2 linked regions of the Pseudonocardia sediminis genome follow. The protein of the gene in region 1 interacts with the protein of each later gene in a pairwise test. Links are inferred from orthologs where the notes say so. Each region holds a gene or a part of one and is shown on either strand. Other genes may lie near its edges. The genes, in order: EV383_RS09700 and clpS.

Region 1 (14,999 bases):
GCAGGTACTCGGCCGCCTCCGCGGCGCTCTGACCGGCGCCCACCACGACGAGACGGCGCGGATCGGACAGCGTGTCCACCCGCTCGAGCAGCTCGTCGCTGTGCCAGACGCGGGGACCGGGGACGACACCGTCGGGCAGGTGCGGGACCGCGCCCGTCGCCAGCACGACCGCCCGCGTGCGCAGCGCGGCGCCCGTGGAGGTGTGCACGTCGAGCAGGCCCGGCTCGCCGGGCACCTCGGCCAGCGAGGTCACCGCGGTGCCGTAGTCGACCTGGTGCGCGAAGCGGGCCGCGGCCCACTCCAGGTAGTCGTGGAACTCGGCCCGGGTGGGGAACGCGGTGCCGTAGCGGACGAACTCCGCGAGCCGGCCCCGCTCCCCGAGATAGCTCAGGAACCCGAAGCGGCTCGCCGGGTCGCGCAGGGTGGCCAGGTCGTGGAAGTGCGAGACCTGCATGCGGGCGTCGTCGAGCAGCATCCCGCGATGCCACCCGAACCTCGCCTGGCGTTCCACGAACCGCACCGACAGGCCGTGCCCCTGCTCGTGCAACGCGACCGCCAGCGCCAGGTTCGACGGACCGAACCCGACCCCCACGACGTCGTGCACCGTGGACGAACCTCGCCCGGGCACACCGATGACACCCGATCCCGACCCCGACATCCCGACCCTCTCCGGGCTCGAGACCCGTGCTCGCGCCGTGCTTACCCTTACCCGAGGTAAGCCTCAGTTCAATACTGCGTTCGGCGTATCGATCTGCGGATCGGACCTGCGTAAGGTGAGGCGACCCTTCGGATGATCGTCGGCGTCGCACCACCCCGACGCAGTGAGCGGAGAACCCGGATGGCACGCGATCGGCCGGGTCGTCGCGTGCTGCGCGGTTCCGTTGCGGCGCAACGCGGGACGGTGTCCGCGGCCGCGGTGCTGTTCTGCGGCCACCAGGCCGGCGAGGCCCTGGTCCCGGTGCTGGTCGGCGTCGTGATCGACGAGGCGGTGACCACCGGCGACCCGGTGGCGCTGGCCCTGTGGCTGGGCGTGCTCGGCCTGGACTTCCTGATGCTCTCGTTCAGCTACCGGTGGGGCGCGCGACGGGCCTGGCTGGCCGACATCCGGGCCGACCAGCGTCTGCGCATGATGCTCACCGTCCGGGTCCTGGACCCGCGCGGCGGGGCCGAGGCCGGGCGCCCGCCGGGTGAGCTGGTCGCGATCGCGACGGCGGACGCCAAACGGGTCGGGGTGGTCAACTTCGTGCTGCCGCTGGGGATCGCATCGCTGGCCGCGCTCGGGGTGGCCGCGGTGTCGCTGCTGGTCATCTCGGTCCCGCTCGGGCTGTTGATCCTGCTCGGCACGCCGCCGCTGCTCTACCTGGTCGGGTTGCTCGGGCGACCGCTGGAGAGCCGGTCGGAGCGCGAGCAGGAGCGGGCCGCGGAGGCCTCCGGAGTGGCCGCGGACCTGGTCGCCGGGGTGCGGGTGCTGACCGGCCTGGGCGCCGGTCCGGCCGCCGTGGCCCGCTATTGCGCGACCAGCCGCGGCGCGCTGGCGGCGACGCTGCGCGCGACCCGGGCCCAGGCCGGCTACTCCGGTGCGGTGCTGGCCGCGAACGGGCTGTTCCTCGCCCTGGTCGCACTCGTCGGGGGCCGGCTGGCGCTCGACGGCGCGATCACCGTCGGCGGGCTGGTCGCCGCCGTCGGGCTGGCCCAGTTCCTGGTCGAGCCGATGGAGACCCTGGGCTGGGTGAACGCGAAGCTGGCCCAGGCCCGGGCCTCGGCCGGCCGGATCGCGGCCGTGCTCGCCGCCGAACCCGCCGTCGGCGACGGGGGCCGGCCCGTCCCGGCGGTGGTGCCCGGCGCGCTGACGGTGCGCGGGCTGACGCACGGACCGCTGCACGGGGTCGACCTCGACGTCGCCGCCGGCGAGCACGTGGGCGTGCTGGCGACGGACCCGGGCGACGCGGTGGCGCTGCTGGCCTGCCTGGGCCGGGAGGCCGACCCGGAGCACGGCACGGTCGAGCTGGACGGGACGGCCCTGGGCGAGCACCCGCCGCGGGCGGCCCGGGCCGCCGTCCTGGTGTGCGCGCACGACGCGGTCCTCTTCGCCGGCACGTTCGACGACAACGTCCGCGCCGCCGCCGCGCCGGGGGCCGACCCGGCACCGGCACTGGCCGCCGCGGCCGCCGACCAGGTCGCCGCCGCGCTGCCCGAGGGCGGGCACACCGCCGTCGCCGAGCAGGGGGCGTCGCTCTCGGGCGGGCAGCGCCAGCGGGTCGCGCTGGCCCGCGCGCTCGCCGCCGGCCCGCCGGTGCTGGTGCTGCACGACCCGACGACGGCGCTGGACCCGGTGACCGAGGCGCTGGTCGCCGACGGGGTCCGCGCGCTGCGGGACGGGCGCACGACCGTCGTCGTCACCAGCAGCCCGGCGCTGCTGGCCCGCACCGACCGGGTCGTGGTGCTCTCCGGGGGCCGGGTCACCGTCAGCGGCCGCCACGACGAGCTGATGGGCCGCGAGGACTACCGGACGGCGGTGACGACGTGAGCGCCCCCGCGCCCGGTACCCCCGCCCCGCGGGACTTGCTCCCGACCGCGGACCGCCGCCGGATCCTCGGCGTGCTGGGCGCGCTGCTGCGCACGCGGCGGGGCACCGCGGTCGCCGCCGTCGCCGCGCTCGTCGCCGACGCCGCGGTCAGCCTCGTCGTCGCGCCGCTGCTCGGGCGGATCGTCGACCTGGTCGCCGAGCGCGCCCCGGCGTCGGCGGTGACCGGGCCGGTGCTGCTCCTCGCCGCGGCCGCCCTGGTGCAGGGCGCGCTGGCGGTGCTGGGCCTGGCCCTGGTCGCCCGCGTCGGCGAGAGCATGCTCGCCGACCTGCGGGAGACCTTCGTGCAGCGCGCCCTGGGTCTGCCGCTGGAACGCGTCGAGCGGGCCGGGGCGGGCGACCTGACCTCGCGGGTCACCGAGGACGTCGCGGTGGTCGGCGAGGCGGCGCGCGAGGCGGTCCCGGAGATCGCCCGCGCCGGGCTGCTGATCTGCCTGACCCTCGTCGGCCTCGCCGCGCTGGACCGGCGGTTCCTGCTCGCCGCGCTGTGCGCGGCGCCGGTCCAGGTGCTGACCGCGCGCTGGTACCTGCGCCGGTCGACCTCGCTCTACGCCCGCGAGCGGACCGCCGCCGGCGCCCAGCAGCAGCAGCTGCTCGACACCGTCGGCGGGGTCGCCACGGTGCGCGCGCTCGGCCTCGACCCGGAGCACACCCGGCGGGTGCACGCCCGCTCCGAGGACGTCGTGCAGGTCGCGCTCGGGGTGGTGCGGCTGCAGACCGGTTTCTTCGGGCGGCTCAACGGGGCCGAGTTCATCGGGATCGCGGCCGTGCTCGGCGCGGGGTTCGCCCTCGTCGGGTCGGGGACGGTCACCGTCGGCACGGCCACCGCGGCGGCGCTGTACTTCGTCGGGCTGTTCGGACCGGTCAACCAGGTGCTGTTCCTGCTCGACACCGCGCAGTCCGCGGCGGCCGGGCTGGCCCGGATCGTCGGCGTCGCCGACCTGCCCGAGCCGCCGGCCCCGGAGCACCCGCGGCACCCCGACGGCGCGCGGATCGGGGCCGACGGGCTCGGGCACGCCTACCGCCCCGGGCACGACGTGCTCGACGGCGTCGACCTCGAGGTGCCCGACGGCTCCACGGTCGTCCTCGTCGGGGCCAGCGGCGCGGGCAAGACGACGCTGGCCCGGCTCGTGGCCGGTGTGCACACCCCCACCCGCGGGCGGGTCCGGATCGGTGGGGTCACCCCCGCCGAGCAGGGCCCCGACGTGCTGCGGGCCACCGTCGCGATGGTCACCCAGGACGTGCACGTGTTCGCCGGCACCCTGGCCCAGGACCTGCGCCTGGCCCGCCCCGCCGCGACCGACGACGAGCTCCTCGACGCACTCGACGCCGTCGGCGCCCGGGAGTGGGCGCTGGCCCTGCCCGACGGCACCGCGACCGTCGTCGGCGCGGGTGGGCAGACGCTGACCGCGCAGCAGTCCCAGCAGCTCGCCCTGGCCCGGCTGATCCTCACCGACGCGCCGGTCGTCGTCCTGGACGAGGCCACCGCCGAGGCCGGCAGCGCCGGCGCCCGGGTGCTCGACGCCGCCGCCCGCCGGGCCACCCGCGGGCGGACCGCCGTCGTGGTGGCGCACCGGCTGACCCAGGCGGTCGACGCGGACGCGGTCGTCGTCCTCGACGGCGGCCGGGTCGTCGAGCGGGGCACGCACGACGAGCTGGTCGCCGCGGGTGGCCGCTACGCGCAGCTGTGGTCGGCGTGGACCGGCGCCCGGGTGGCGCCGTGACCGCGGCCCCGCCCCGCCCTGCCGCACCGCGGACGGGGAGCCTGCGCGCGCGCCGGGTCGGGCTCGTCGCCGCGCTCGTGGTCGCGATCGTGGCGCTGTGCCTGCTCAGTCTCGCCGTGGGCGCGAACCCGATCCCGTTGCGGCTGGTCTGGACCGCGATCGTCTCCCCCACCGACTCCGACGCCGACACCGTCGTCCGGACGCTGCGGATGCCGCGGACGTTCCTCGGCGTGGTGGTCGGGATCGCGCTGGGCATGGCCGGGGCGCTGATCCAGGGCCACACCCGCAACCCGCTCGCCGACCCGGGCCTGCTCGGCGTCGAGGCGGGGGCGGCGTTCCTGGTCGTGCTCGGCATCTCCGTGCTGGGCGTCACGAACCTGTACGGCTACGTCTGGTTCTCCTTCGTCGGCGCGTTCGCCGCGAGCGCGGTCGTGTTCGCCGTCGGGGCGGCCGGCCGGGGCGGGGCGACGCCGGTGACGCTCGCCCTGGCCGGGGTCGCGATCAGCGCCCTGCTCGGCTCGTTCACCTCGGCGATGGTGCTCAGCGACGCCGCGACGCTGGACGCGTTCCGGTTCTGGGCGGTCGGCTCGCTGGCCGGGCGGGACGCCACGATCGCCGTCGACGTCGCGCCGTTCCTGGCCGCCGGGGTGCTGCTGGGGCTCATCAACGCGCCGGGGCTCAATCTGCTGGCGCTCGGCGAGGACGTCGCGCGCGGGCTCGGGACGAACCTCACCCGGGTCCGCTGGACCGGTCTGGCCGCGATCACGCTGCTCACCGGGTCGGCGGTCGCGGCGTGCGGGCCGATCGCGTTCGTCGGTCTGATCGTGCCGCACGTCTGCCGCGCCGTCACCGGGCCGGACCAGCGCTGGCTGGTGCCCGCGTCCGGGCTGGCGGGCGCGGTGCTGCTGCTGACCGCGGACGTCATCGGGCGGGTCGTGGTGCGCCCCGGAGAGCTGGAGGTCGGGATCGTGCTCGCTCTGGTCGGCGCGCCGTTCTTCGTCGCGCTGGTGCGGCGACGGCGGATGGCGTCGCTGTGAGCGCCCCGGCTCCCGCCGCGTCCGCCGTGACCGTGGCGGGACGCCCCGCGCTGCGCTGGCGCGGCCTGTCCGGGGTCTGGCGCCCGCGGATGCTGGCGGTGACCGCGGCCGGGCTCGTGCTGCTGGTGCTGGCCGTCGCGGTGAACGTCGGGCGCGGCGACTTCCCCATCCCGCTGGGCGACGTGCTGGCCGCGCTGGCCGGGGGCGGCACCCGCGGGCAGCAGTTCGTCGTCTGGCAGCTGCGGCTGCCCCGGTCGCTGACCGGGGCGCTGGTCGGGGCCGCGCTCGGGATCGGCGGGGCGATCACCCAGACCGTCGCCCGCAACCCGCTGGCCAGCCCGGACATCCTCGGCGTCACCGCAGGCGCCGGCACCGCGGCGGTGGTGGTGATCGTCCTCGGCGGCGGTTCGTCCACCGTCGCGCTGTCCGCGGCCGGGCTGCCGCTCGCCTCGCTGGCCGGCGGGCTGCTCACCGCCGGGCTGGTCTACGGCCTGGCGTGGCGGCGCGGCATCGACGGCTACCGCCTCGTGCTGGTCGGGGTGGGGGTGGGGGCGGCCGCGACGGCGGTGACGTCCTGGCTGCTCATCGCCGCCCGGATCGGTGACGCCGCCCGCGCCACGGTGTGGCTCACCGGCAGCCTCAACGCCCGCGGCTGGGAGAACGTCGTCCCGGTGTCGATCGCGCTGCTGGTGCTGGTGCCGGTCGCGCTGCTGCTGGCGTTCGGGCTCGGCGCGCTGCAGTTCGGCGACGACACCGCGACCGCCCTCGGCGTGCGGGTGAACGTGGCACGGTCCGCGCTGATCGTGCTGGCCGTCGCGCTGACGGCGGTGGCCACCGCCAGCGCCGGCCCGATCGCGTTCGTCGCGCTGGTCGTGCCGCAGATCTGCCTGCGGCTGGTCGGGGCGCCGCGCCCGCCGCTGCTCGCCTCCGCCGTCTACGGCGGGCTGCTGGTGGTGGTCTCCGACCTGATCGCGCGCACCGTGCTCCCCGCGGAGCTTCCGGTCGGGATCGTCACCGCCGCGATCGGCGCCCCGTACCTGATCTGGCTGCTGGTCCGCGGGCGGTCCGCCCGCGTCTGAGCGGGGTCAGGACCCGAGCGGCACCCGGCGCGGGGGCAGCAGCGCGACCGCGCCGGTGTCCCGGACCCGGATCCCGGGAGCCGTGTGCCGCAGGCCGTCCAGCGCGGCGGTCATGGCGGTGTCGGCGGACGGCGGCCCGGCCGTCACCAGCACCGCGACCCGCCCCGGGGCGCCGTCGAGCACCTCGGCGATCCGCCGTGCCGCCTCGCCCGGGCGGACCGGCTCGACCCGCCAGGCCTCGACGTAGAACAGCACCGTCGACTCGGGATCGGCGCCGGGCCCGGCCGGACCGGTGAACACGACGTCGGCCGCGGCGAGCAGGTCGGCGGCCCGCTCGGGGCCGGACGGCCCGGCGTCGGAGGATCCGCCGTCGGAGGATCCGGCCGGACCGGTCGCGCCGAGCACGACGAGCGTGCCCGCGCGGGCAGGGGTGGTAGCAGGACCGTCGCCGGTCATCGTGGCCTCCTCGAGGGTCCGCGCCCTCTGCCGTCGGATCCGCGGCTCCGCGGGCCTCGCGCCCACCGATACCGCGCGACGACGGCCAGTCTCCTGGCTTCCCGGATCCGCACGGCCCGGTCTTCCCACCGGTGGGTACCGGCAGTGACCGTCCACGACGTCCCGTCCCCGGAGGAACGGGGCCGCGGTGGGACGTGCTCCCCGATGACAGTGGCGGGACCGCGCCGGATTCGCACCGGCTTCCTGCACCGTCGTCGCCGACGACATCACCACGGCGGGGCGCGGTGGTCAACCCGGACCCGGTCCCGACCGGCCTACCGGCGCAACGTCACAGCGGGGTCGGTGCGACCGCCCACTCCGTCTCCGGGATCTCCCCGGCCGCGGCGGCGAACGACCGCAGGGCCTCCACGACGGCGAGACGGCCGCTCTCGGGCATCGCGCCGAGCAGGGTGCCGAGCTCCTTGCGGCGGCGGCCGGTGACGTCACGCACCAGGTCCTCCCCCGCCCTGGTCAGCGCGACCCCGACGGCCCGCCGGTCGTCGTCGGACCGCTCGCGGTCGATCAGGCCCTTCGCCACCAGGCGGTCGCACATCCGGGTCGCGGTGGACGGGGTCACCGACAGCGAGGCGGCCAGGTCCGCGGGACGGCGGGCCCCGTACTGGGCGAGCACGACCAGCGTCCGGTACTGCGGCAACGTGACGTCCTCGTCGACCGCCGCCACCGACCGCGCGGCGACCGCCAGCAGCGCACGGCTGGCCGTCATCACGGCGTCGACGAGGGCGTCCCCGTCGGGCGGGGCGGGCGATGGGCTCACCCGTCGATGGTCGCACTCGGTAATCGGCTTCGCACGACTCGCGTGCATGACCGGCCGCGGGCGGGGTAGGCGGGAAGTCCGACGGTCACGGCCGGACGACGTCCGTCCCGTGACCCGCCATCACTTCGAGAGGACACCACGTGTCGACCGACACCGTCCAGTACACCGTTCCCGGCATCGAGCGCGACCAGGCCGGTGAGGTCGTCCGCATCCTGCAGGACCGCCTCAACGCCCTCAACGACCTCGCGCTGACGCTCAAGCACGTCCACTGGAACGTCGTGGGCCCGCACTTCATCGCCGTGCACACCATGCTCGACCCGCAGGTCGACGGCGTGCGCGAGATGGTCGACGCCGTCGCCGAGCGCATCGCGACCCTCGGCGGCTCGCCGACCGGCACGCCCGGCGCCCTCGTCGCCGCCCGCAGCTGGGACGACTACTCGATCGGCCGCGGCGCCGCGATCAAGCACCTGGGCGCGCTCGACCTCGTCTACTCCGGCGTCGTCGGCGACCACCGGGCCGCGATCGACAGCACCGGCAAGATCGACCACGTGACCGAGGACATGCTGACCGGGCAGTCGGCGGACCTCGAGCAGTACCAGTGGTTCGTCCGCGCGCACCTGGAGAGCGCCGACGGCACGCTGAGCCAGGCCGGGGCCTCCACCGAGAACGACGCCGCCGCGGCGTCCTGACACCCGGCACCGCCACGCCGGGCCGGTGCGGCGCGGGGGCTACGCGGCTCCCGCACCGCCGGGCCCGGGCGCGTCCAGCCCGGCCACCGGCCCGATCACCACGATCGCGGGTGGGCTGACCTCCTCGTCCTTCGCGACGCGGCCGGCCGTGGCGAGGGTGGCCCGCACGGTGCGCTGTATGCGCGTCGTCCCGTCCTGGACGATCACGACGGGGGTGTCGGCCGGGCGCCCGTTCGCGACGAGCACGTCGGCGAACACCCCGATCCGCTCCACCGCCATCATCAGCACTACGGTGCCGGTCATCCGGCCCAGTGCCTCCCAGTCGGTGAGGCTGCGCGGGTCGTCCGGGGCGACGTGCCCGGAGACGACGACGATCTCGTGCGCCACCCCGCGGTGGCTCACCGGGACCCCGGCCAGCGCCGGGGCGGCGAACGCGCTGGTGATGCCGGGAACGACCGTCACCGGGACCCCGGCCTCGGCGCACGCCTGCACCTCCTCGAACCCGCGCCCGTAGACGAACGGGTCGCCGCCCTTGAGGCGCACCACGAACCGTCCCGCCTTCGCGTGCTCGACCAGCAGCTCGTTGATCCGCTGCTGGGCCATCGCGCGGCCGTAGGGGATCTTCGAGGCGTCGATCACCTCGACGTCCGGGGAGAGCTCGTCGATCAGGTCGCGCGGGCCGAGCCGGTCGGCCACGACGACCTGGGCGCGGGAGAGCAGCCGCCGCCCGCGCACGGTGATCAGCTCCGGGTCGCCGGGGCCGCCGCCGACCAGCGCGACGCCGGGCAGCGGGTCCTCCGCGGAGTCGTCGACGACGCCGGCCTGCAGCGCCTCGACCAGGGCGGTCCGGACCGCGGCCGAGCGCCGGTGCGCGCCGCGGGCCAGCACGCCGACGGTGAGCCCGTCGAACTCGCCGGTCGCGGGCGTGACCGCGGTGCCGGCCTGGCCGTCGTCGGCGCGGACGCAGAAGATGCGGTGACGGTCGGCCTCGGAGGTGACCTGCTGGTTCACGGCCGGGTCGTCGGTCGCCGCGATCGCGTACCAGGCGCCCTCGAGGTCGCCGTCGTCGAAGCGACGCGGCGTCCAGGCGATCTCGCGGGCCGCGGCCATGCCCTCGACGGCCGGGGTCACCTCGGGCGAGACGACCTCGACCACCGCTCCGGAGGCGATGAGCTTCGCGACCCGGCGCTGGGCGACCTGCCCTCCCCCGACCACGACGACCCGCCGTCCGGCCAGGTCGAGACCGACCAGGTACTGCTCGTGCGCGCGGTTCACGGCGCTCCTTCCCCGGGTGTCCACGCCCGGCAGCGGTGCGTACGCCGTGGGTGAGGTCTGGCTCCCGGTCGCGCCCGGTGAGGGGCGTGCCCGGTGACAGTGGCGGGACCGCCCCGGACTCGCACCGGGTTCCCACACGACGGCTGAAGGGGTGAGCATAACGACCGATGCATGCTCCGACCGAGCCCGCGAGGTACTCGACACACCTGCCCGGCCCCTCTTGTGCCGGTGTCGCCGCTGTTCAGGGACCGTTCCGGCGGTGTCGGCGGTAGCTCGCGACGGCGACCGTCACACCGTCGCCGGCGGTCTTGGGCACGACGAGCGTCACCACTGCCCCGTCCCCGGCCGACCGCCCCGCCGCGTGCAGCGCCGCCGCCTCGGCGACGCTCGGAGTGCCGACGGCCCGCTCGGCCCGATCATTCGGGTGCGGCACCGTGACGCCGGCCAGCACCTCGGCGGGGAGGCCGAGGAGCGTGGACCCCGTCACCGCGTCCCGCAGGCCCGGCTCGTCGAGCTTGGTCTCCAGGGTCGCGACCACCGCCCCGGCGAGGTCGAGCCCGTGCTCGGCGGCGACCCGGTCCAGCAGCGCGCGCACCGCCCCGGCCGTGACCCCGCGCCGCGCCCCGATCCCGACCACGAGGCCCGACCCGGGCTCCGGCCCCGGGCCCGGCTCCGGGTGCGGTCCGGTCACGCGGGGGCGGCCGCGTCCGCCCGGCTCGCGGCGGTGACGAACCGGGCGACCGCGTCCGGGTTGCCGGCCGGATGGGTGTGCAGGAACGAGGCGTGCACGCCGCCCTGCACGAAGCCCTCCGGCTCGGCCGCGCGCCAGGCCCAGGCCGGGCCTCCGTCCCCGGTCCCGTGCCCGGCCCGCGGCGTCACCGCGCACCGGTGGAACTCGTGCCCGGAGACCCGGCTCCCCTCGTCGAACACCGACGACCCCGTCACGGCGACGGCCTCGCGGTAGCCCAGCGTCAGCCGCTCGGTCATCGCGCCGGTCGCCGGCAGCACCCCGCACATCTCCACGCCGTCGAGCTCGCGACACAGGTAGAGAAGCCCGCCGCACTCGGCGTGCACCGGCGCGCCGGTCCCGGCCAGCGCCGCGATCGCGGTCCGCAACGGCGCGTTCGCCCCGAGCGCGGCGACGTGCTCCTCGGGGAACCCGCCGGGCAGGACCAGCCCGGCGGTGCCCTCGGGCAGCGACCCGTCGCGCAGCGGGTCGACGAGCGCCACCTCGGCACCGGCGGCACGCAGCAGCTCGGCGTGCTCGGTGTAACCGAACCCGAACGCCGGCCCCCCGGCGACAGCGATCACCGGTCCCCGGGCGGCCGGCCCGTCTCCGGAGGCGGCCCGCACCCGGGCGATCTCGGCACCGGGGTCCCAGACCGGGCCCTCCGGCAGCGGCCGCGCCGTCGCCACGACGGCGTCGAGGTCGACGTGGGTCGCGACGAGCTCGGCCATCGCGTCGACCGCCGCCCGCGCGGCCGCGCCGTGCTCGGCCGCGGTGACCAGACCGAGATGCCGCGACGGCACGACCAGCTCCGCGCGGCGCGGCACCGCCCCGAGCACCGGCAGCCCGGCCTCGTCGGCCGCCGCGGTCAGCACCTCGACGTGCCGCGGGCTGCCGACCCGGTTGAGGATCACCCCGGCCACGTCGATGTCGGCGTCGAACGAGCGGAAGCCGTGCAGCAGCGCCGCCAGGCTGCGCGACTGCCCGCGCACATCCACCACCAGCACGACCGGGGCCCCGAGCAGCGCCGCGACCTGCGCCGTCGACCCCGCCCCGTCGGCGATCCGGCCGTCGAACAGCCCCATCACGCCCTCGACGACGGCGACGTCCGCACCGGCGGACCCGTGCCGGGCCAGCGGCGCGATCCGGTCGGTGCCGACCAGCACCGGGTCGAGGTTCCGGCCGGGCAGCCCGGCGGCGAGGGTGTGGTAGCCGGGGTCGATGTAGTCGGGCCCGACCTTGAACGGCGCCACCCGGGTCCCGCGCCGCGCGAGCGCGGCCATCAGCCCCGTCGAGACGGTGGTCTTCCCGCTGCCCGACGACGGCGCCGCCAGCACGACGGTCCGTGCCGTACTCACGGCGTCACCACTCGATCCCCCGCTGACCCTTCTGACCGGCGTCCATCGGGTGCTTGACCTTGGAGGTCTCCATCACCAGGTCCGCGGCCTCGACCAGCTCCGGGGCGGCGTCGCGGCCGGTGACGATCACGTGCTGGCGTCCCTCGCGGGCGGCGAGCACCTCGACGACCTCGTGCACGTCGACCCAGCCCCACTTGATCGGGTAGGTGAACTCGTCGAGGACGTAGACCTGGTGGGTCTGGGCCTCGATCCGGCGCCGGATCTCGGCCCAGCCCTCGGCGGCGGCCGCGGCGTGGTCGTCCTCGGTGCCGGACTTGCGCGACCAGCTCCAGCCGGCGCCCATCTTGTGCCACTCGACGGGCCCGCCCTCGCCGGTCTGCTCGTGCACCCGGCCCAGCGCGCGGAACGCCTCCTCCTCGCCGACCTTCCACTTCGCCGACTTCACGAACTGGAACACCCCGATCGACCAGCCCTGCGTCCAGCCGCGCAGCGCGAGGCCGAACGCGGCCGTCGACTTCCCCTTCATGACGCCGGTGTGCACCACCAGCAACGGACGGTTGCGGCGCTGGCGGGTGGTCAGCCCGTCGGCGGGAACCGACGTCACCTGTCCCTGGGGCATGGTCGCTCCTCCTCGTGGTCGCGGGCGGCGGTGTACGGCGTGGCGGTGTGCTGGGTGGCGGTGTGCGGCGGGATCACGCGGCGCGCCCGGTCCCGTCGGGGCCAGAGCGGGCCGCCCGGACGACGTCGCCGACCCCGTCCGCGGACAGCTCGTCGAGCGTGACGACCGTGCCCCCGGCCGCGGCCGCGAGCGGTCCGGCGAGCCCGAGCCGCACGTGCCCGGACTCGCAGTCGACGACGACGGTGTGCGTCCCGTCCGCGCCGAGCAGTGCGGCGGCGCGGCGGGCGTCGGCGACCGGGTCCCCACCGGGACGGGCGGGCACGGTGGCCCGGCCGTCGGTGAGCAGCACCAGCAGCGGGCGACGCCGGGGGTCGCGCAGGCGTTCCGTGGCGAGCACCGTGCGTGCCTTGAGCAGACCCTCGGCCAGCGGGGTCCGGCCCCCGGTGCGCAGCCGCGCGAGGCGGGCCTGCGCGGTCGGCACGGACGAGGTCGGCGGCAGCGCCAGCTCGGCGGTGCGAGCCCGGAACGTCACCAGCCCGACCTTGTCCCGGCGCTGGTAGGCGTCGCGCAGCAGGCCCAGGACGGCACCGGAGACGGCCTCCATCCGGCGCCGTGCGGCCATCGACCCGGACGCGTCGACGACGAAGAGCACCAGGTTGCCCTCGCGGCCCTCCCGCTCGGCGCGGCGCAGGTCGTCGCGGGCCAGGAGCAGGCCGGGGCCGCTGCGCCCGCGGGCGCGCTGGTGCGGGGCAGCGGCCAGCACGGTCGCGGGGACGTGCAGGTCGGCGGCCCGGGTGGTGGCGGCGTCGGAGGGACGGACCACGCGGCCGGTGTCGGTCCGGGCCCGGGAGCGACGCCCGGGTGCTCCGGCGCCGAGGCCGGGGACCTGGAACCGGCGCGCGGTGGACGGCCTGAGGCGGGACGCGGCGCCGAGGGTCACGGCGCGGCCGTCCCCGTCGCCGCCGGGGCGGGGGTCGCCGTCCTCGCCGGGGCCGGGCTCCCCGTCGGGCCGGGCGTCGGGCTCGGCGGGTCCGTCCGTGGCCGGCTCCGGCGGTGTCCCGAGGGGACCACTCGCGTCGTCGGCGGTCCCGGACGGCCCGTTCGAGGCGTCGTTCCGCGGCTTCTGCGGCCCGGGCGGGGTTGCGTCGGTGCCGGGGTCGGGCTCCCCCGCGTCGGCCTCGGGGTCCCCGTCCTCCGGCTTCCCACCCTCCGGCGGCTCCGGGTCCGGTTCGGGGTCGTCGTCGAGCTGGTCGGCGGCGTCGCGCAGGGCGTCGTCGAGGTCGGACTCGTCGATGCCGGGCTCGTCGAACGGGTCCCGGCGACGGCGGTGCGGCAGCGCGAGCCGGGCCGCGACACGCACGTCGTCCTCGGTCACCGCGTCCGCGCCGCGCCAGGCCGCGTGCGCCGCGGCCGCGCGGGTGATCACCAGGTCGGCGCGCATGCCGTCGACGTCGAAGGAGGCGCAGACCGAGGCGATCCGGCGCAGCTCCCGGTCGTCGACGACCACGTCCGCGACCCTCGCGCGTGCCTCGACCAGACGCTGCGCGGTCTCCGCCTCGGCGTCGGCCCAGTGGTCGGCGAACCCGGCCGGGTCGTCCTCGAACGCGATCCGGCGGCGCATCACCTCGACCCGGGTGTCCACCTCCCGCGACGCGCGGACCTCGACGGTCAGCCCGAACCGGTCCAGCAGCTGGGGCCGGAGCTCGCCCTCCTCCGGGTTCATCGTCCCGACCAGCAGGAACCGCGCCGCGTGCGAGATCGACACCCCGTCGCGCTCGACGTGCGCGCGGCCCATGGCGGCGGCGTCGAGGAGCAGGTCGACGAGGTGGTCGTGCAGGAGGTTGACCTCGTCGACGTAGAGCACCCCGCGGTGGGCGTCGGCGAGCAGGCCGGGCTGGTAGGCGCGGGTGCCCTCGGACAGCGCCTTCTCCAGGTCCAGCGAGCCGATCAGCCGGTCCTCGGTCGCGCCGACCGGGAGCTCGACCAGGCGCGCGGGCCGGGTCGCGCGGGCGGAGCCGGTGGTGTGCGGGCCGTCCGGGCAGGCCGGGTCGGGGACGTCCGGGTCACAGCCGAACCGGCACCCGGTCACCACCACCAGATCCGGCAGCAGCGCCGCGAGCGCGCGCACCGCCGTCGACTTCGCGGTGCCCTTCTCCCCCCGTACCAGCACGCCGCCGACGCCCGGGTGCACGGCGTTGAGCAGCAGCGCCAGGCGCAGGTCGTCGTGCCCGACGACGGCCGAGAACGGGAACCGGGGCGCTGACGGGGGCGTGACGGGGACGGCGGGGGCACTCACGCCCGCGACACTGCCATGCCGGAGGCCAGCACCGGGAGATCACGCGGCGCCCCATCTCGGATCACCTGTTCAAGTGCGGCGGTGTCCGTGTGCTGTTCCACCAGGTCACCGAGCAGGTCCAGCTGCCGGGTGCGCTCGTACGCGAACGACGTGTCGTCGGCCACCGCGAAGCCGTCGCGGCCGGCGTGCGCGGCGAGGCGGGTCAGCAGCAGGCGACGGAACGCGTCGTTCTCGGCCAGGCCGTGCCAGTGCGAGCCGAGGACGCATCCGGCGTCGGTGCCCTCCCCCGGGTCGTCGAGCAGCGGGGTCCCCGGACCCGCGACGACGCGCCCGTGGTGGAT
Region 2 (14,952 bases), 880 kb from region 1 along the record:
CGTTCTTCTCCTTCACCACGTTCCTGATCGCCATCCCGACCGGCGTCAAGTTCGTGAACTGGATCGGCACCCTGTGGAAGGGCAAGCTGACGTTCGAGACGCCGATGCTGTTCGCGGTCGGCTTCCTGGTGACGTTCCTCTTCGGCGGCCTGACCGGCATCCTGCTCGCGATGCCGCCGGTGGACTTCCACGTCTCGGACACGTACTTCGTCGTCGCGCACTTCCACTACGTGCTCTTCGGCACGATCGTGTTCGCCACCTACGCCGGCATCTACTTCTGGTTCCCGAAGATGACGGGCCGGATGATGGACGAGAAGCTCGGCAAGCTGCACTTCTGGACCACGTTCATCGGGTTCCACCTGACGTTCCTGGTGCAGCACTGGGTGGGCAACGAGGGCATGCCGCGCCGCTACGCGGACTACCTGCCCACGGACGGCTTCACGGCGCTGAACATGATCTCGTCGATCGGCGCGTTCGTCCTCGGTGCCTCGACGCTGCCGTTCATCTACAACGCGTTCAAGAGCTACCGCTACGGCCGGGTCGTCACCACCGACGACCCGTGGGGCTTCGGTAACTCGCTGGAGTGGGCGACCTCCTGCCCGCCGCCGCGGCACAACTTCACCGAGCTGCCCCGGATCCGCTCCGAGCGCCCGGCGTTCGACCTGCACTACCCGCACCTGGTCGAGAGGGCGCGCGCCGAGGCGCACGTCGGCGGGATGCCGCAGGCGGCAGAGGTGATCGCCCAGGGTGTGGGCAAGGAGGCCCAGCCGGACGACGACCCCAGGTCCGTCTGAGCGGGTGGGTCCCACAGACAGGGAAGACGCAGTCCCGACGGCCCGGTCCACCGTGTTGATCACGGTGACCGGGCCGGACCGGCCCGGAGTGAGCTCCGTCCTGTTCACCGCGCTCACCGCGCACGGGGTGGAGCTGCTCGACCTCGAGCAGGTCGTCGTGAACGGCCGGCTCACCCTCGGGGCGCTGGTGATGCCCGACTCCGACCCCGAGGGTCTGCAGGAGTCCGTCGGGTCGGCCATGGACACGATCGACATGGCCGTGCACATGGAGGTCCACGAGGACGGCGGGCAGGACCCCCGTCCGGGGTCGACGCACGCCGTCGTCGTCCTGGGCCGTCCGATCACCGCCCGTGCGTTCGGCGCGATCGCCGCCGAGTTGGCCGCGGTCGGCGCGAACATCGACGCCATCCGCCGGATCGCCGACTACCCGGTCACCGGGCTGGAGCTGCTGGTCTCCCCGGTGCCCGAGGGTGACGCGCAGGCCTACCCGGCGGGCACGCTGCGCAAGCGGCTGGTCGGCGTGGCGCGCCAGGCCGGCGTCGACGTGGCCGTGTCCCGGGCGGGCCTGGTCCGCCGCAGCCGCCGGCTGATCGTCTTCGACGTCGACTCCACCCTGATCCAGGGCGAGGTCATCGAGATGCTCGCCGCGCGGGCCGGTGCGGACGTCGAGGCGCAGGTCCGCGCCGTCACCGAGGAGGCGATGCGCGGGGAGCTGGACTTCACCGAGTCCCTGCGCCGCCGCGTCGCGGCCCTGGAGGGCCTGCCCGCCTCGGTCGTCGACGACGTCGCGTCCCGGATCGAGCTGACCCCGGGAGCGCGCACCACGATCCGCACGCTCAAGCGTCTCGGCTACCGCTGTGGCGTCGTGTCCGGTGGGTTCAGCCAGGTCATCGCCGGTCTGGTGGACGAGCTGCGGCTGGACTTCGCCGCGGCGAACGAGCTGGAGATCGTCGACGGGAAGCTGACCGGGCGGGTCACCGGCGAGGTCGTGGACCGTCCGGGCAAGGCCGTCGCGCTGCGCCGCTTCGCCGACGCGCACGAGATCCCGATCGAGCAGTGCGTGGCCGTCGGCGACGGGGCCAACGACATCGACATGCTCTCCACGGCCGGTCTGGGCATCGCGTTCAACGCCAAGCCCGCGCTGCGCGAGATCGCCGACACCGACCTGTCGCTGCCCTACCTCGACGTGGTGCTGTTCGTGCTGGGCATCACCCGCAACGACATCGAGGCGGCCGACGAGGCCGAGGGCGTCCTGCGACGCGTCCCGATCGCGTGAGCCTGTCCGTTCTCGCCGACGGCTACGGCACCGGCCGGGTGGCCCGGGAGATCCCGCCGGAGGCCGACGGCGTCGTCCGCGCGATGCCGGTGATCCTGCGGATCGAGCGCGACCCGCAGCCGTCGCGCACGGCGCTGCTGGAGGCCGCCGCGACCGCGGCGCTCGCGGTCTGCCTGGATCCCCGGGCGCAGGCCGGCGGGGAGTGGGACGAGCCGGTGCGGACCTGGGTCGACGGGCGGATCCGCAAGATCGCCCGCCGCGCCCGTGGCTCGCACTGGGAGGCCGTGCAGGAGCTCCCCGGCGTCACCGTGGGGGAGGGCACCGCGCAGGCCCGCGCCCTGCTGCCCGGCCCCGTCGACGACGTCCCGAAGACCGTCTCGCGCCTGCAGATCGGCGGGACCGACCTGGAGGACGACGCGCCCGGCCCGCCGCCGGAGGGCCGCCCGCTGATCGTGCTGAACCCCTATGTGGAGATGAGCGTGGGCAAGGCCGCGGCCCAGGTCGGGCACGCGTCGATGATCCTGGCCGCGGTACGCGGGTGGACGTCGGCGCCGGCGTTCGCCGTCCGCGACACCACCCGGGCCGAGTGGGACGCGCTGCTCGCCGAGGTCGAGGCGGGCACCGTCGTCGCCGTCCGGGACGCCGGTTTCACCGAGGTCGACCCGGGCACGGTCACCTGCGTCGCCCGGGGCTGAGACCCCCCTGCACGGACAATGCCCCACGAACAGCCGCTTGTCCGCGAGGCATTGTCCGGAGCGCGACCCCAGGGGCCGGGCGGGACGACTTAGACGGTCGCCTTGAGGGTGACGTCGACGTTGCCGCGGGTGGCCTTGGAGTACGGGCACACCTGGTGCGCGCCCTCGACGAGCTCGTCGGCCGCCTTCTGGTCGAGACCGGGCAGGTGCGCGGTGATCACGGCGCTGATGCCGAAGCTGGTGTCGTCGGGCGCGAGGCTGACCGACGCGTCGACGGTGGCGCCGTCGGGGACGGCGACCTTCTGCTTGCCGGCGACCAGGCGCAGCGCGCCGTGGAAGCAGGTGGCGTAGGCCGCGGCGAAGAGCTGCTCCGGGTTGGTCGCCCCACCCGGTCCACCCAGGGCCGGCGGCATCTTCAGGTCCTGGTCGATGATCCCGTCGGACGTGCGGACCCGCCCGTCGCGGCCACCGCCGGACGACGTGGCCTCGGCCGTGTAGATCGCGTCTGCCATGACAAACCTCCGTGCTCGGGGACGTTCGGTTGTGCACAACCTATCGTCGGACGACCGGTCGCTGCCACCGGGAGGTGTGTGAAGTAGACGGGTTGTGACGTGCGCGGTCCGCGGAATGTGCCTCAGGCGCCGCGCAGGCGGCGCAGGGCGCCGTGCACCTTCTCCACGTCCGAGGTCGCCCAGAACGGCGGCAGCGAGGCGCGCAGGAAGCCGCCGTAGCGGGCGGTCGCGATCCGCGGGTCCAGGATCGCGACGACGCCGCGGTCGTCGGTCCCGCGCAGCAGCCGTCCCGCGCCCTGGGCGAGGAGCAGGGCCGCGTGGGTGGCCGAGACGGACAGGAAGCCGTTGCCTCCGCGGGCGTCGGTGGCCTTCTGGCGGGCCGCGACGAGCGGGTCGTCCGGGCGCGGGAACGGGATCCGGTCGATGATCACGCAGGACAGCGACGGGCCGGGCACGTCCACGCCCTGCCACAGCGACAGCGTCCCGAACAGCGACGTCTCCTCGTCCTCGGCGAAGCGCTTGACCAGCAGCATCGTCGAGTCGTCGCCCTGGCAGAGCAGGGGAGTGGAGAGTTTCCCGCGCAGTGCCTCGGTGGCCTGCTTGGCCGCGCGCATCGACGAGAACAGGCCCAGCGTGCGCCCGCCGGCGGCCTCGACCAGGCCGGTGATCTCGTCGAGGTACTCCTGGGCGAGCCCGTCGCGTCCGGGCGGCGGGAGCCGCTTGGCCAGGTAGAGGATCCCGCTGCGCCCGTGGGCGAACGGGGACCCGACGTCGAGCCCGCTCCACCGCGGCGCGTCCGGGTCCTGCACGGGTCCGTGGCCGGGGTCCGAGGCGGACACGTCGGCCTTCTCCGAGCCCGACTCCTTCGGCTTCTCCGCGGGCAGGCCCCACTGGCGGGCGAGCGCGTCGAACGACCCGCCCAGCGCCAGCGTCGCCGAGGTCAGCACCGTCGTGCGCTGGGCGAACAGCCGCTCGCGCAGGAGCCCGCCGACCGAGAGCGGGGCGACCCGCAGGACCTTGTAGCGGGCACCGTCGGGGCCCTGCTCGCCGAGCCAGACGACGTCCCAGCGCTTGGCGGGGTCGCGTTCCTCGAAGGTCTTGGTGAGACGGATCGCGGTCTCGGAGACCTCGTCGAGCAGGGCGAGCGCGACCTTGCGGCCGGTGGCCGCGTCCGGGTCCTCCTTGCGCGCCCCGCCGAGACCCTGACGGCACCCCGCCGCGGCCTCGACGATCGAGTTCAGCGCCCCCGCCGCGGACTGCGGCAGCGTCTCCCAGCGCCCGGGCGCGATGTCCTCCAGGACCATGCCCAGGCCCTCGCCGGCCTCGGTGAGACGGTCGGCGATCCCCTGGTCGACGAGCTTGGCGCACCGCCGCGCGGCCGCGGCCACGGTGCCGGCGGTCAGCTCCGCGGTGGCGGCGCCGGTGACCCGGTCCACCAGCTCGTGCGCCTCGTCGATCACGACGACGTCGTGCTCGGGCAGCACCGAGGCGTCGCCCATCGCGTCGATCGCGAGCAGCGCGTGGTTGGTGACGACGATGTCGGCGCGCCCGGCCTCGGCGCGGGCCTTCTCGGCGAAGCAGTCCTCGCCGACCGGGCAGCGGGTCGCACCCAGGCACTCCCGGGCCGTCACCGACACCTGGCGCCAGGCCGCGTCCGGGACGCCGGGGACCAGCTCGTCGCGGTCGCCGGTCTCGGTGTCCGACGCCCAGTCGTGCACGCGCTTGACGTTGCGGCCCATCGCCGAGATCGCGAACGCGTCGAAGAGCTGCTCCTCGCCCCCGTCGTCGCCCATGTCCTCGCCGTGCAGCTTGTTCAGGCACAGGTAGTTGCGGCGGCCCTTGAGGATCGCGAACGTGGGTTCGCGCCCGAGCAGCGGCTTGAGGCTCTTCGCGACCCGCGGCAGGTCCCGGTCGACGAGCTGGCGCTGCAGCGCGATCGTGGCCGTGGAGATCACCACGGTGGTCTCGCGGACCATCGCGTGCCGGATCGCGGGGACGAGGTAGGCCAGTGACTTGCCGGTGCCGGTGCCGGCCTGCACGGCGAGGTGCTCGCCGCTGGACAACGAGCGGCGCACGGCGTCGGCCATCTTGTCCTGGCCCTCGCGCCGGCTGCCGCCGACGGAGGTGACGGCCGCCTCGAGAAGCTCGGCCACGCCGGGCATGTCCCGGGAGGAGACGGTCGGAGCCGTGGTGGCGGGCACCCGGCGAGGCTACCGCCGCCGTCGCCGGGAACCCGCGAGCCGGGCCGGGTCGGGAACCGCGCGCCGCGGTCGACGGCCGGGCGAACAGCCGGTGAACACCACTGCGGGATGGCGCAGGCCACGTGTGATCCGGCCCGGCCGGGTGGCCGGTGACCTGCGTCATGACGGCACGATGGGGCCGTGACATCGACGCAGACGACCCTCTCCGGGACCCGCCAGGACCCCTCGCTCTACCCCGTGCTGATCGAGCACGACGCCCGCTACTCCGACCTCGACCCGAGCCGCCGGATCGGCCGCGACGCCCTCGTGCGCTGGTTCGAGGACGCCCGGGTGGCCGTCGAGCGGGACGCGTTCGGCGCCGACCTGGTGGCCCGCCTGCAGGCCCGCGTCAAGCTGCTGCTCGCCGCCGTCCGGGTCGACGTGATCGCCCCGCTGCGGGTGGCCGGGCGCTACCGGATCGGGATCGGGGTCAGCCACATCGGCGTCTCCTCGTTCACCTACGCCTACGCCGTGTTCGCCGGCCACGAGTGCGTGGCGACCGGCGAGTCGGTCAGCGTGTACGTCGAGGGCGACGGCCCGTCCCCGCTGCCGGACCAGGTGCGCGGCGCGCTGGCGACGATCCGCGTCGCCGTCGAGCCCTCGGAGCGTCCGGACCGCGGCGGCGCCCGCCTGGTCCGTGAGAACTACCCGTTCCGGGTGGACGTCCGCACCCGCTTCGGCGACCTCGACACCAACCGGCACGTGAACAACGTCAAGCTCGCCGGCTGGTACCTCGACGGCCTCGCCGAGCTGCACCAGGACGTCCTGGGCTACCCGACCGGCGGCCCGCTGGACGGCCTGTCGCCGAGCTCGCTGGCCGTGCAGTACCGGGCGGAGGTCGAGTACCCGAACATCTACCAGCTCCGGGTCGGCGTGCTGGACCTCGGCGAGGACACCGTCCGCTACGCCTGCGGTCTGTTCGACGGCGCGCGCTGCATCGGCCTGGCCGAGGCCGAGGGCAGCCACCACGCCCCGGGCAGCGACGGCGGCCCGGTCAACATCGCCGCGGCGCTGGACCCGTTCCGGATGAAGGGCTAGCGCACCTCGACCCCGGCCCCGCGCAGCTCGTCGAGCGCGCGGGCCGTGGTCGCGGGGGCGACCCCGGCGCAGTGGTCGAGCAGGACGGTCGTGGCCAGGCCGTGGCGGACGGCGTCCAGGGCGGTGGCGCGCACGCAGTGGTCCGTCGCCAGGCCGACGACCTCGACCGTGTCCACCCCGTGCGCGGCGAGCCAGTCCCCGAGCGCGGTGCCGGTCTCGCCCCGGTCCGATCCCTCGAAGCCGGAGTACGCGCTGGTGTAGGCGCCCTTGTCGAAGACCGCCTCGATCGGCGCGACGTCGAGTGCGGGGTGGAACGAGGCGCCGGGCGTGCCGGTGCGGCAGTGCGGCGGCCAGGACGTGGCGAAGTCCGGGGTGTCACTGAAGTGGTCGCCCGGGTCCACGTGGACGTCGCGGGTCGCCACGACGTGGTCGTAGCCGCCGCCTGCGACCAGCGCGCCGATCCCGGCCGCGACCGCGGCACCCCCGTCGACGGCCAGCGCGCCGCCCTCGCAGAAGTCGTTCTGGACGTCGACGACGATCAGTGCGCGGCTCATCTCGACACCTCCAGATGGAACGTCGTCGGGATGGCCGGCTCGCCGCGGGAGAGCTTGAGCCCCTCCCACGGCACCGACACCAGGGCCGCGCGCAGGCGCTCGCGGGCACCCTCCAGGTCGACGGCCTCGGGCACGACCTTGCCGCCGCGCACCATCGGCACCGGCAGGACGGCGTCGTGCGGCCCGGCCGGGAGCGGGTGCTCGGCCAGGAACACGACCTCCTCGACGGCGGTTCCGGTCGGCTTGTAGCGGCGCAGCGCCGACTTCCGGCCGCCCTTGGACTCCTTGGACGCGCTGCGCTTGGCGACCGGGCGCCCGTCGACCTCGACGAGCTTGTAGACCATCCCGCCGGTGGGGGCGCCGGAGCCGGTGACGACCGAGGTGCCGACGCCGTAGGAGTCGACCGGCTCGGCGCGCAGCGAGGCCAGCGCGTACTCGTCGAGGTCACCGGAGAGCACGATCTTCGTACCGGTCGCGCCCAGGCCGTCGAGCTGCTCGCGGGCCTGGCGGGCGAGCTCGCCCAGGTCGCCGGAGTCGATCCGGATCGCGAACAGGTCGGTGCCGGCGGCGGCGATCGCGTTCTCGATGCCCTGCCGGATGTCGATCGTGTCCACCAGCAGCGTGGTGCCGGTGCCCATCGAGGCGACCTGGCTGCGGAACGCGGAGATCTCATCGTCGTGCAGCAGGATCCAGGCGTGCGCGGCGGTGCCCGCGGTGGGGATGCCGTGGCGCTGCCCGGCCGCGAGGTTCGACGTGGCGGAGAAGCCGGCCAGGTAGGCCGCCCGCGCCGCGGCGACGGCGGCCTCCTCGTGCGTGCGCCGCGACCCCATCTCGATCATCGGACGGCCGGCGGCGGCGCTGACCATCCGGGCCGCGGCCGAGGCGATCGCGCAGTCGTGGTTGTAGATCGACAGCGCGAGCGTCTCCAGGATCACCGCGTCGGCGAACGTCCCGGTGACGGTGAGGATCGGCGAGCCGGGGAAGTAGAGCTCGCCCTCCGGGTAGCCGTCGACGTCGCCGGTGAAGCGGTAGTCGCGCAGCCAGTCCAGCGTCGCCGGGTCGACCACGTGGGCGAGCAGCTCCAGGTCGGCGGGGCCGAAGCGGAACGCGTCGAGCGCCTCGAGCAGCCGCCCGGTGCCGGCGACGACGCCGTAGCGCCGCCCGTCGGGGAGGCGGCGCGCGAACAGCTCGAACACGCAGTGGCGGTCGGCGGTGCCGTCGGCCAGCGCCGCGGCGACCATCGTGAGCTCGTACCGGTCGGTGAGCAGCGCCGTTCCGCTACCCGGCGCCGTGGGAGGCCCGTTCATGGTTGTGGAGCTTATGCGCGCTGCCGGGCCGGTGTGGGCCCGTGACACCATGGACGCCATGTCCGCGCCGTCACCGTCGCCCACCGAGCAGGTGGACCCGGCCGTCGACGAAGCCTCCGCCTCGGACACGCCGTGGCAGGCCATCGTCTGGAACGACCCGGTCAACCTGATGTCGTACGTGACCTACGTGCTGCAGAAGCTGTTCGCCTATCCCGAGCCGAAGGCGACCGCGCTGATGCTCGACGTGCACCACAAGGGTCGTGCGGCGGTCTCCTCCGGGGACAAGGAGAAGGTCGAGGGCGACGTGGCGAAGCTGCACGCGGCGGGCCTGTGGGCCACGATGCAGCGCTCGTGAGGGGTGGGGCATGAACAGCTGGAAGCGGACCGGGCGCGGGGACCGGCTGCGCATCGTGAGCGGATTCTCCGGTGAGGAGGCCGGCGTGCTGCGCGGGCTGTTCACCGAGATCCGCCAGATGCTGGGCAACCGGGCCGCGCAGGCGCCCGAGGACGAGCTGGCCGCCCTGACCGGGATCCGCACCGGCCCGACGAGCCGTCCCACCGACCGGGTCCTGGCCCGGCTGCTGCCCGACTTCACCTCCGAGGACTCCGACCTGGCCGGCGGCCTGCGGTCGCTGCACGAGCCGGAGCTGATCGAGGCCAAGGACGCCGCGGCGAAGCTGGTGCTCGACACGCTGCCCGAGGCCGGGGGACGGGTCGAGCTCGACCTCGACCAGGTCGACTCCTGGCTGGCCGCGCTCAACGACGTCCGTCTCGCGCTGGGCACCGCGCTCGACGTCGACGAGCAGATGCCCGAGCAGCTCCCCGACGACGACCCCCGGGGTCCGCACCTGGGCGTCTACCAGTGGCTGACGTTCGTGCAGGACTCCCTGGTCCAGGTGCGCGTCCGCTCGCTGTGACCCGCCGGGCGCGTGTGCGCCCGCGAACGGTCCCCGTCGATCCCCCGTCCATCCCCGACGCGGGTGTCACGGTGGCCCGATGCACGCCCACGCACCCGCCGGTTACCGCCTCGACCCGGACCGGCTCCGGTCCCTGATCGCCTCGCTGCAGGACATGGTCGCCCGGCTCTCACGGACCGCGATGGAGCTCGACGCCGCCGTCAGCGCGTCCCCGCCCGGGCACGACGAGGTGTCGCTGAACATGTACCGGCAGCTCGTCACGATGACGGAGCAGGCGCGGGCCTCGATCGGTGACCGTCAGGTGCGGCTGCTCGCGGCGATCGCGGCGCTGCAGGCGCAGCTGAGGGCCTACGAGGACGCGGAACGGGCCGGCGCGATCCCGGTATGAGGGCTCGTCGGGGTACGGCCCGGCCGGTGTGGCGGTGGACGGCGGTCCGGGTGGCCGTGCCCGCGGGTCTGCTCTGCTGGCTCGTGCTGGCCGCCGGATGTTCCCCCGGCGAGCCACCGGCCCCGGTACCGGTGACGGCCGGCGCCTCGCCGGGCCGGAATGCGGCGGACGATGCCGCGACGGTGAGCGGCGCTCCGCGTGTCACGGTCCCGCGGGACCCCGGCCGTCTGGCCGGGTGCCACCCGTCGACGGAGCTGCTCGGTCCCGGCCTCGTCGTCCCGTCCACCGCGTCGCCGACGACCGGCGCGGCCGGCTCCGGCTGCTCCTGGACCGGGCCCTCCCCGTCCGGCACCGGGCGCGGCTTCCTGCTGCGCGCCGACGTCCGGGCGGCCGGGCTCGACGGGACCCACCGCGCCCGGGACCTCTTCCGCGCCTTCCGCACCGGTGAGGTGGACGGGCTCCCGTCCGTCGTCACCTCGCCGGAGGGCGACCCGTCGTGCTCGCTGCACGTCGCGACGTCGGACGACACCTCGCTGACGGTGCAGGTCGGGCCCGTGCCGGACCCGTGCGCCGTGGCGACCCGCGCCGCGTCCCGGCTGCTCGCCGCCCTCCCGCCCCGCTGAGTCCCGTACCCATCCCTGGAGGAACAACGTGCCCGCCTACGCCACCACCGCCCTGACCCTCGACGACGAGTCGGTGCCACGGCTGCGCGCCCGCCTGCTGGCCGGTCCCGGGGCGGCGGCGTTCGAGCCGATGACCGCCGCCTACCGCGACGCGTCGGCGACCGTCGCCGGTGTCGCGGCCGACCTCGCACACCTGCTGCGCGACTACGACTGCGCGCACGGCGGCGACGCGGCCGGAGCCACCCGCGTCCACCTCGACGCGCTGCTGCACGGCACGCGCACCGACGCCGACCGGCTGGCCCGCGCCGCCGCGGCACTGCAGGAGCAGGCGGCCCACCACGGGGCCGCGCGGCGTGAGGTCGCCGCGGGGGAGCCGGCCGCCGCACCGGGTACCGCGGCGGTGCCGGGCGCCGCGGACCTGCTGGGCGCCGTCCTCGCCGCAGCGGGACCGTCGTCGCGGGCCCGGCAGGCGCTCGCGGTCTACCAGGAGAACTCGAACCACACGCTGACCACCGCCCTGCCCGTGTTCGGACCCCGTCCGGCGGGGCCGGAGTGGCGCGTGTGACGGGGGTGGTGTGAGCCGCGCCGACACCGTGTGCGTCCGTCGTCGGACGCCCCGTATCCTCGAGCGCGTGCTGGTGCTCCGGGCAGACCTCGTCGACGAGATCGTCGCGCACGCACGTCGTGAGTACCCGCTGGAGTCGTGCGGTCAGCTCGTCGGCCCGGAAGCGGGTGACGAGCCCGGCCGCTACGTCCCGATGACCAACACCGACGGGATCGAGAGCGACTTCGCGTTCTCCCCGAAGGAGGACATCCGGCTCGAGCGTGAGCTCGACGAGGCCGGCGAGCGCCGGATCGTCGTGGTGCACTCGCACACCCGGGTCCCGCGGCGCCCGCTCACCGACACCGGCCTCCCCGAGGCCTACCCGTCGGTGAAGGACGTCGAGTTCATGGGCTGGACCCCCGACCAGCACTGGCTGATCGTCGGCCTGACCGCCGCCGACGCCGAGCCCGAGGTGCGGTCCTACCGTCTCGCCGACGGCGAGCCGGCCGAGGAGGAGATCCAGGTCGTGGAGTCGTACATGTTCGCCCACACCGGCTCCGACGACGTCCCCGACCACCGCTGAGCCCACCCGCGCGCACGCGCCGGGGGTGCGCGTGGAATGCCCGTCGCTCCCGGACGCGTTGCCCAGGACAGTCCCCTTGATTTCCACCGGCAACCGATCCGACCAGGAGTAACCCGAGCATGGCCGTCACCGTCTCCGTCCCGACCATCCTGCGCACCCACACCGACGGCGAGAAGTCCGTCGAGGCGAAGGGCAGCAACGTCGCCGAGGTGATCGACGACCTCGAGTCGCGTCACGGCGGCATCAAGGAGCGCCTGATCACCGACGGCAAGCTCCACCGTTTCGTCAACATCTACGTCGACGACGAGGACATCCGGTTCGCCGGCGGCCTCGAGGCCCCCGTCCAGGAGACCTCCACGCTGACCATCCTCCCGGCCGTCGCGGGCGGGAAGTAGCAGCTCATGGCCCGTTACGACTCGCTGCTCCAAGCGGTCGGGGACACCCCGCTGGTCGGGCTGCCGTCACTGTCGCCGTCCGAGGACGTCCGGATCTGGGCGAAGCTCGAGGACCGCAACCCCACCGGTTCGATCAAGGACCGGCCCGCGCTCGCGATGATCGAGGACGCGGAGAAGCAGGGCCTGCTGACCCCGGGCTGCACGATCCTGGAGCCGACGTCGGGCAACACCGGCATCTCACTGGCCATGGCGTCCAAGCTCAAGGGCTACCAGCTGGTCTGCGTGATGCCGGAGAACACCTCGGCCGAGCGTCGCCAGCTGTTGGCGATGTACGGCGCGCAGATCATCTCCTCGCCGGCCGCGGGCGGCTCGAACCAGGCCGTCGCGGTGGCCAAGGAGCTGGCCGCGGAGCACTCCGACTGGGTGATGCTCTACCAGTACGGCAACCCGGCGAACACCGATGCGCACTACCGCGGCACCGGTCCGGAGATCCTGCGCGACCTGCCGTCGGTGACGCACTTCGTCGCCGGGCTGGGCACCACCGGCACGCTGGTCGGGGCCGGGCGCTACCTGCGCGAGCAGAAGCCCGACGTCCAGATCATCGCGGCCGAGCCGCGCTACGGGGAGCTGGTCTACGGGCTGCGCAACCTGGAGGAGGGGTTCGTCCCCGAGCTCTACGACGCGTCCGTGCTGACCGGCCGGTTCTCGGTCGGCAGCTACGACGCGCTGCGCCGCACCCGCCAGCTCGTCGAGCAGGAGGGCATCTTCGCCGGCATCTCGTCCGGCGCGATCCTGCACGCCGCGATCGCGGCCGCGGAGAAGGCGCACAAGGCGGGCGAGACCGCGGACGTCGTCATGATCGTCTGTGACGGCGGCTGGAAGTACCTGTCCACCGGCGCCTACTCCGGCGACCTGGGCACGGCCGCACAGGGCATCGACGGCCAGCTCTGGGCCTGATCCCGCGCCCGTCTCTCAGCGAACGGCACCCTCGTCGGAATCTTTCCGACGGGGGTGCCGTTCGTCGTGCCCGCCAGGGCCCGGGACTCAGCCGGTGAGGATCCGCCAGGTGTGGGGCTCCAGGAGCAGGGGATCGTCGGTCGGGGCGGCTTCGGCCTGGACCTCGCCGTGCAGCTCGTCCGGGAAGCGGAACGGGGCGTCGTCCACCGAGAGCAGCAGGACCAGGCCTCCGCCGTCGCCCTCGCGCGGGGCCGAGCGCAGGGCGATCGTGGTGTCGGTGACGTGCTCGACGGTGGTGCGGGCGTCCACCAGCCAGGGGTGGCGGCGGCGGAGCCCGATCAGGCGCTGGTGCAGCTCACGGGTGGCGGCGCCGAACGGCGCGAGGCCGTCGGGGGTGTCCGGGAACGGCGGGCGGATCGCGTCGTCGCCGTGCTCGCGCTCCTCCTTGACGCCGGTGAACGCCTGCTCGTCCCCGGCGTAGATCGCCGGGATCCCGGCGACGGTCATCAGCACCGCGACCGCGTGTCCGAGGTGCGCGGGGTTCTCCAGGCGGCTCGCGATGCGGGTGACGTCGTGGTTGCCGACGAACGTGAGCGGCGTGAACGTCGCCAGCATCTCCTCGTGCCGGCTCAGGTTCCAGGCCAGCTCGTGCAGGTTGCCGTCGTTGAGCGAGCTCCAGATCGACTTCCACAGCTCGTACTGGGTCACCGAGTCCAGGCCCGACTCGGCGACGACCGCCGCGTAGTCGCCGTGGATGACCTCGCCGACGAACCACGCGTCCGGGTGCCGCTCCCGTACGCCCGGGAGCACGGCGGCCCAGAACGTCGACGGCACCTGGTAGGCGGCGTCGAGGCGCCAGCCGTCCACGCCGCGGTCGAGCCAGTGCGTCATGACGGCGGCGACGTGCGCGCGCACGGCCGGCTCGTCGTGGTCGAAGGAGACGAGCTTGTCGTGGCCCTCGAAGGCCTCGGGCTCGTCGCCGTTCCAGCGGAACCATCGGCCCGCCTCGGACTCCGGCCCGTCCTGGAGGGCCCGTGTGAACTGCGGGAACGAGCGTCCGACGTGGTTGAACACGCCGTCGAGCAGGATCCGGATCCCGCGGGTGCGGCAGGCGGCGACGAGACGGTCGAACGCGGCGTCGTCACCGAGGCGGGGGTCGATCCGGAAGTGGTCGACGGTGTCGTAGCCGTGGGTCTCGGAGGCGAACACCGGGCCCAGCGCGAGCCCGGAGCAGCCGAGCTCGACGAGGTAGTCCAGCCAGGGCTCGAACCGGTCCAGGCGCGGTTCCGGCGGCGTGCCCTCGGGCAGTGCCTGCGCCTCGGCGCCGACGAAGCCGAGCGGGTAGGCGTGCCACCACACCGCATGATCGATCCATCGGTCCATGCCGCCATCCTCCCGGTCGGTGTCCGGACGGCTGCGACCGGCTTCTGAGCAGTGGTCCGGCGGGGGATGAGTACTCCGGTACTCATGACCGTCGCCGGTCGCCGGAGCACTCTTCTCCTCAAGCGAGACCCCGACACTCCAGCGAAGAAGAGGCGATGACGATGACCGACACCGTGGGTTCGAACTTCAACCAGCAGGCCAAGTCCGGTGGTGACGACGGCGGCGACATCTTCCAGAACCAGCAGCAGGCCGGCGCCGGGCTGGGCGGGTCGAACTTCAACCAGCAGGCGAAGTCGGGCGGCGACGAGGTCCTGGTCGGCCCGAACGGCGAGCAGGTCTTCACCGACGAGCAGGGGCGCCACTTCTTCTTCGACGCCGACGGCGACCGGATCTTCCTGCCGGAGGACGACGGCGGTGACATCTTCCAGAACCAGCAGCAGGCGGGTGCCGCCGGGCTCGGCGGGAGCAACTTCAACCAGCAGGCGAAGTCCGGTGGTGACGACGGTGGCGGGGACATCTTCCAGAACCAGCAGCAGTCCGGTGCCGGTGGCGGGGGCAGCAACTTCAACCAGCAGGCGAAGTCGGGCGGTGGCGACGACGGCGGGGACATCTTCCAGAACCAGCAGCAGTCGGGCGCCGGCCACGGTGGGTCGAACTTTAACCAGCAGGCGAAGTCCGGTGGTGATGACGACGGCGGGGACATCTTCCAGAACCAGCAGCAGTCGGGCGGCGGCCACGGTGGGTCG

The links.
Region 2: the proteins of EV383_RS09700 (region 1) and clpS interact in binary tests that used the Escherichia coli proteins (3 or more experiments, as listed by UniProt). The link is inferred for Pseudonocardia sediminis from one-to-one orthologs.

The regions. Positions count from the first base shown.
Region 1 is NZ_SHKL01000001.1:2,050,668-2,065,666, reverse strand. The notes cover bases 6,701-9,608. They hold EV383_RS09700 (Dps family protein), read left to right. Parts: upstream 6,701-7,834; coding sequence 7,835-8,383; downstream 8,384-9,608. Other genes in these bases: cobA (uroporphyrinogen-III C-methyltransferase), read right to left, coding at 8,423-9,608; EV383_RS09705 (MarR family winged helix-turn-helix transcriptional regulator), read right to left, coding at 7,209-7,694; EV383_RS09710 (hypothetical protein), read right to left, coding at 6,701-6,880. Also shown: EV383_RS09735 (lysine N(6)-hydroxylase/L-ornithine N(5)-oxygenase family protein), read right to left, coding at 1-604; EV383_RS09730 (ABC transporter ATP-binding protein), read left to right, coding at 839-2,527; EV383_RS09725 (ABC transporter ATP-binding protein), read left to right, coding at 2,524-4,308; EV383_RS09720 (FecCD family ABC transporter permease), read left to right, coding at 4,305-5,345; EV383_RS09715 (FecCD family ABC transporter permease), read left to right, coding at 5,342-6,424; more of EV383_RS09710, read right to left, coding at 6,431-6,700; more of cobA, read right to left, coding at 9,609-9,658; EV383_RS09690 (cobalamin biosynthesis protein), read right to left, coding at 9,900-10,349; EV383_RS09685 (cobyrinic acid a,c-diamide synthase CobB), read right to left, coding at 10,346-11,743; cobO (cob(I)yrinic acid a,c-diamide adenosyltransferase), read right to left, coding at 11,748-12,362; EV383_RS09675 (putative cobaltochelatase), read right to left, coding at 12,436-14,658; EV383_RS09670 (cobyric acid synthase), read right to left, coding at 14,655-14,999.
Region 2 is NZ_SHKL01000001.1:1,165,171-1,180,122, forward strand. What follows is about bases 7,262-10,122. They hold clpS (ATP-dependent Clp protease adapter ClpS), read left to right. Parts: upstream 7,262-8,474; coding sequence 8,475-8,771; downstream 8,772-10,122. Other genes in these bases: EV383_RS05710 (nicotinate phosphoribosyltransferase), read right to left, coding at 7,262-8,416; EV383_RS05720 (DUF2017 domain-containing protein), read left to right, coding at 8,782-9,333; EV383_RS05725 (PE domain-containing protein), read left to right, coding at 9,413-9,721; EV383_RS05730 (DUF3558 family protein), read left to right, coding at 9,772-10,122. Also shown: ctaD (aa3-type cytochrome oxidase subunit I), read left to right, coding at 1-794; phosphoserine phosphatase SerB, read left to right, coding at 847-2,070; EV383_RS05685 (peptidyl-tRNA hydrolase), read left to right, coding at 2,073-2,765; EV383_RS05690 (organic hydroperoxide resistance protein), read right to left, coding at 2,855-3,277; EV383_RS05695 (ATP-dependent DNA helicase), read right to left, coding at 3,400-5,439; EV383_RS05700 (thioesterase family protein), read left to right, coding at 5,659-6,555; EV383_RS05705 (isochorismatase family protein), read right to left, coding at 6,552-7,109; more of EV383_RS05710, read right to left, coding at 7,106-7,261; more of EV383_RS05730, read left to right, coding at 10,123-10,344; EV383_RS05735 (hypothetical protein), read left to right, coding at 10,373-10,909; EV383_RS05740 (M67 family metallopeptidase), read left to right, coding at 10,977-11,471; EV383_RS05745 (MoaD/ThiS family protein), read left to right, coding at 11,591-11,866; EV383_RS05750 (PLP-dependent cysteine synthase family protein), read left to right, coding at 11,873-12,823; EV383_RS05755 (alpha-amylase family protein), read right to left, coding at 12,911-14,206; EV383_RS05760 (glycoprotein), read left to right, coding at 14,368-14,952. UniProt on the Escherichia coli protein: Involved in the modulation of the specificity of the ClpAP-mediated ATP-dependent protein degradation.